DNA from 2 places in the Cytobacillus sp. FSL K6-0265 genome. Region 1 is predicted to be linked to the other one. Evidence: riboswitches for the same ligand, from Rfam matches in the RefSeq annotation. Region 1 holds a riboswitch; the other holds the start of a gene.
The links. Region 1 has a riboswitch for S-adenosylmethionine ahead of MHH73_RS00700 (bifunctional homocysteine S-methyltransferase/methylenetetrahydrofolate reductase). Riboswitches for the same ligand answer to the same signal wherever they lie in the genome.

Region 1 (2,400 bases):
CTTCAAAACCGATTTGGATTGCTTCGTATCCATCAGTATCAACTGATTTCTTTTGAAGAACAACGTTTGGAGTAGCTTCAACCACTGTTACCGGGATAAGATCACCGTTTTCAGCAAATACTTGAGTCATACCAATCTTTCTTCCTAAGATTCCTTTGGTCATTTCAGCCACACCTCCTAGATTGTTTTAATGTATTAATTAAAGTTTAATTTCAATATCAACACCAGATGGTAAGTCTAAACGCATTAATGAATCGACTGTTTGTGGTGTTGGATTAATGATGTCGATTAAACGTTTGTGTGTACGCATTTCGAATTGCTCACGAGAATCTTTATATTTATGCACCGCACGAAGAATTGTGTAAACTGACTTTTCAGTTGGCAATGGAATTGGACCAGATACAGCCGCACCAGAGCGTTTTGCAGTTTCAACGATTTTTTCAGCAGATTGATCAAGAATTCTGTGATCATAAGCTTTTAAACGAATACGAATTTTTTGTTTTGCCATTATTTTCCCTCCTTTTCGCCTATTTTCATATAGACATTCTCCGTGAAAATTTCCCACACACTCGCCATGGCAAAGCGGCCGGGTGTGTCAGCAACCTTTCACTTCATCGCAGTCAAAGACCAACATTGTCTATTATACAGAAAAGACATAACAAATGCAACCATTGATTGCGTTTCTCTCTGTTCTGCACACTTTTAACATTATAACTGCTGTGAATAGTGTTTTCAAGTATATCTTCCTCTTTACAGCATTTTCTAAATTAACACTTATTCAAGTCATTATTTTAAAATTTTCTAAATTTTCATTTGACAAATATAGGCCCTTTCATGTAAATTTTACTCAATAAAATATTTTTATTTCTTATCACGAGAGGTTGAGGGAAAGGCCCGATGACACCTCAGCAACCATCAATAGTGAATCGCTATTGAAAAGGTGCTAATTCCTACAAGCTATGTGCTTGAAAGATGAGAAGATGACTATAATAATAGGCCTTCTTCTTGAAGGCCTTTTTTATTTTCTTTTTGGCTTCTCATCCATTGAATTCAAAAAATATGAATTGAAGGAGTGAGACCTTTGAACTTTCTTGAAAAAATGAAGAACCAAGTATTAATTGGTGACGGTGCGATCGGTACACTTCTTTACTCTTATGGTACGGATACATGTTTTGAAGAGTTGAACCTCTCAGCACCGGAACAAATTCAGGGCATTCATCAAGCTTATCTCCATGCAGGTGTTGATTTAATTCAAACAAATTCCTATGCTGCGAATTATTTAAAATTGAAACGGTACGGCCTAGAGGATTCAGTCAAAGAAATTAATAGTGCGGCTGTTAAACTGGCACGGTCTAGTATTCAAGAACATCAGGCATATGTGCTTGGCACAATTGGAGGTGTAAGAGGATTAAACCCCCTCTCTATCCCTCTAGATGAAATTAAACGTAACTTTCGCGAACAGCTATACTGCTTATTGTTAGAAGGCGTAGATGGGCTCCTTCTTGAAACATTTTATGATTTAGAAGAACTCGAAACAGTTCTCTCTATTGCCCGAAAAGAAACGGATATACCAATTATTGCACAAGTGTCTTTACAAGAAATCGGTATTTTACAAAATGGGATGTTAATTAATGATGCTATAAAAAGATTAGAAGCTAACAGAGCAGATGTTGTCGGAGTAAACTGCCGTTTAGGGCCACATCATATGTTAGAAACACTCTCCTCCGTTGAATTACCTCAACACGCGTTTCTATCTGCATATCCAAATGCAAGTCTACCTGCCTATATCGATGGGACGATTCAATATAAGGAGGGCGAAGACTATTTTAGAAAATCAGCGCAGTCCTTCCTTAAACAAGGTGTTCGACTGCTTGGCGGCTGCTGCGGAACAACACCTGGCCATATTAAAGCATTTGCCGATGAAGTTAAACATGCTGTACCTATTCTTGAAAAACAAGTAACTAATAGAAAGAAACCTAAAATAGAGAGAATGACGATCAAACGTACCAATACACCATTAGAGACACTTGTACAAGAAAAACGCACCATCATCGTCGAACTAGACCCACCTAAGAAGCTATCAACTGCTAAATTTTTTGAAGGGGCCAGTGCCTTAAAAGATGCTGGGGTTGATGCAATCACACTCGCAGATAACTCACTTGCCACACCGCGAATTGCTAATGAAGCGCTAGCACATATCATCCAAAAAGAAACAAACGTCCGGCCACTTGTTCATCTCTCCTGTAGAGACCGAAACTTAATCGGCTTACAATCACATCTCATGGGCCTCCATACATTAGGGTTGCATGATATTTTAGCCATTACAGGAGATCCGGCAAGGGTTGGTAATTTCCCAGGCGCTTCATCTGTATTTGATTTATCTTCCTTTGAATTAATAGA
Region 2 (2,400 bases), 830 kb from region 1:
ATACATATGGTCTTGAAGAAGATTGATGGCATCAATGATTTTTTCATTTCCAACTGCAAATCCAACTCTCCACCCAGCCATATTATATGTTTTAGATAATGTATACATTTCAATGCCGACATCTTTCGCTCCGGCTGTCGCCAAGAAACTTTCAGGTTTCTTTCCATCAAAGCCGATGGCGCCATAAGCGAAATCATGTAAGATGGTGATATTGTTTTCTTTAGCAAAAGCAACAGTCTCTTCAAAAAATGTCGAATCAGCTGTCGCACCTGTTGGGTTATTAGGGTAATTCAAAAATAATAGGCGAGCATCCTTTTTTTGTTTTTCCGTAAACTGTAAGTAATCAGGTAAAAAATGGTTTTCTTCTTTTAAAGGAAAGGTTTCGTATTTTACATTGGCCAAAACCGCACCAGATTCATAATCAGGGTAACCAGGATCTGGTAAGAGCATTAAATCTCCCTCATTAAGAAGGCATAATGGAATTTCTACTAAACCTGCTTTTGCGCCAAAGAGGATAGCGACTTCTTTTTCAGGGTTAATGTCTACCCCATATTCACGTTTATAAAAGGAAGCAGCGGCTTTCTTTAATTCATTAATTCCTCGAAAAGGAGAATATTTATGTGTCATTGGGTCTTCGGCAGCCTGCTGAAGTGATTGTACAATATGTGCAGGTGTAGGCTGGTCGGGATTGCCTTGTCCTAGGTTAATAACGTCTCTGCCTTCAAGTTTTGCAGCAGCTACTTTTTGAACAAGGGAAGCAAAAAATTGTTGAGGTAATTGCTTCAAACGATGCGATAATTCCATTTTTTAATCCACCTTCATTTATTTAATCTATATACGAACGCATTTTATAACCAAAAAGACAAAATGTCCAGTTAATTTTATAAAAAGGGAAATATTCAATCTCCTTTTTTATTTTAAAAGGATAAAGAAGGAGAAGTTTTGTCGATAGGCACTTTTTCTAAGAAGATTGGATGTAATAACATTATTTCGAACATTGACAAAAATAATGGAGAGTAGTAATATCATATCATAAAAATTAAATAAAAAGCTTATCCAGAGAGACTGAGGGACTAGGCCCTATGACGTCCGGCAACCCCCAATATTGGGAAGGTGCCAATTCCTGCAGAATGATATCCATTCATTCTGAAAGATAAGGCGGAATATAAATCAATGCCTCTTTCAGATGATGAATAGTGGCTTTTTTTATTGGTTAAAATTCTGGTTACAGCTATGGGGAGGAAACATAATGAGAAAGTGGCTAATTGTTTTATTCATTGCAACTGTTAGTTTACTAACAGCATGTGGCGGAGGTTCAGACACGAGTGGAGAAAAAGTAGATGAAACGAAAGAACTTAAAATTGGCGCTACTGCCGGTCCTTATAGTGATATGTTGAAGAAAGCCATTGTACCTGGTCTAGAGGAAAAAGGATATAAAGTAACTGTTGTAGAGTTTAGTGATTATATCCAACCTAACAAAGCTTTAAATGAAGATGATATCCAAGCTAACCTTTTCCAACATACTATTTATTTAGAGAACTTCGAGAAAGAAAATAATATGAACTTAACACCATTAATTATTGTCCCAACAGCCCCTATGGGAATTTACTCGAATGTGTTTAATTCAATTGATGAGATAAAAGACGGTGCAACCATTGCTATTCCAAATGACCCAACGAATGCAGCGCGCGCCTTAAATACGTTAAGTGACGAAGGTCTTATTACGATTGATGAAAATGCCGATCCACTAACAGTATCTGAAAAAGATGTGAAGGAAAATAAAAAGAACTTAGTCTTTCAACCGATTGAAGCAGGACAATTACCAAGATCTCTTGAAGGTGTTGATCTAGCTGCAGTTCCAGGTAACTTTGCATTGGCAGCCGATATGGACTTATTAAGTGCACTAGCATTGGAAAATATGCTTGATGATTATCGCAATGTGGTTGCAGTTAGAGCAGACTATGAAGATAAACAATATGCGAAAGACTTAAAAGAAGTGGTTGAGTCTGCAGAATTTGAAAAAATCATCGACGAATCGTTTCAAGGGTTTGGAAAGCCAGCGTGGATGGAATAATTATAAACGAAGTAAGTCTAAACAAAAAACCGAACAAATTCATATGGATTTGTTCGGTTTCTAATGATAATAGTGGAGAATAACTGTTAACTTATCTTTCGAATCGTTTGTATTTTGGTCATTCCTTTATTTATCGATTGTCGAACAATTTTCTCATCCTGCTCATTAACGATTTTTAACCATTCGTGAAAAATTGGTTGTAAGCCATAAAAGGAAGTGACTCTTCTATACATTTCTTCTTTATTAAATTGTGTTTCATAAGCTGCGAGAGCTTCTTTAGTAAATTGATCTCCGAAATCCCAATATAGCCCTGCAAAGTCAAACGC

Region 2: linked by a shared signal. The riboswitch ahead of MHH73_RS05020 (MetQ/NlpA family ABC transporter substrate-binding protein) and the one ahead of MHH73_RS00700 (bifunctional homocysteine S-methyltransferase/methylenetetrahydrofolate reductase) in region 1 are both predicted to bind S-adenosylmethionine.

The regions. Positions count from the first base shown of each region.
Region 1 is NZ_JBBOPE010000001.1:140,692-143,091, reverse strand. It holds gene rplC (50S ribosomal protein L3) at 1-163, opposite strand, end outside; gene rpsJ (30S ribosomal protein S10) at 200-508, opposite strand; SAM riboswitch class I at 866-979, shown strand; gene MHH73_RS00700 (bifunctional homocysteine S-methyltransferase/methylenetetrahydrofolate reductase) at 1,082-2,400, shown strand, end outside.
Region 2 is NZ_JBBOPE010000001.1:972,320-974,719, forward strand. It holds gene MHH73_RS05015 (pyridoxal phosphate-dependent aminotransferase) at 1-804, opposite strand, end outside; SAM riboswitch class I at 1,050-1,160, shown strand; gene MHH73_RS05020 (MetQ/NlpA family ABC transporter substrate-binding protein) at 1,250-2,074, shown strand; gene MHH73_RS05025 (aminoglycoside phosphotransferase family protein) at 2,161-2,400, opposite strand, start outside.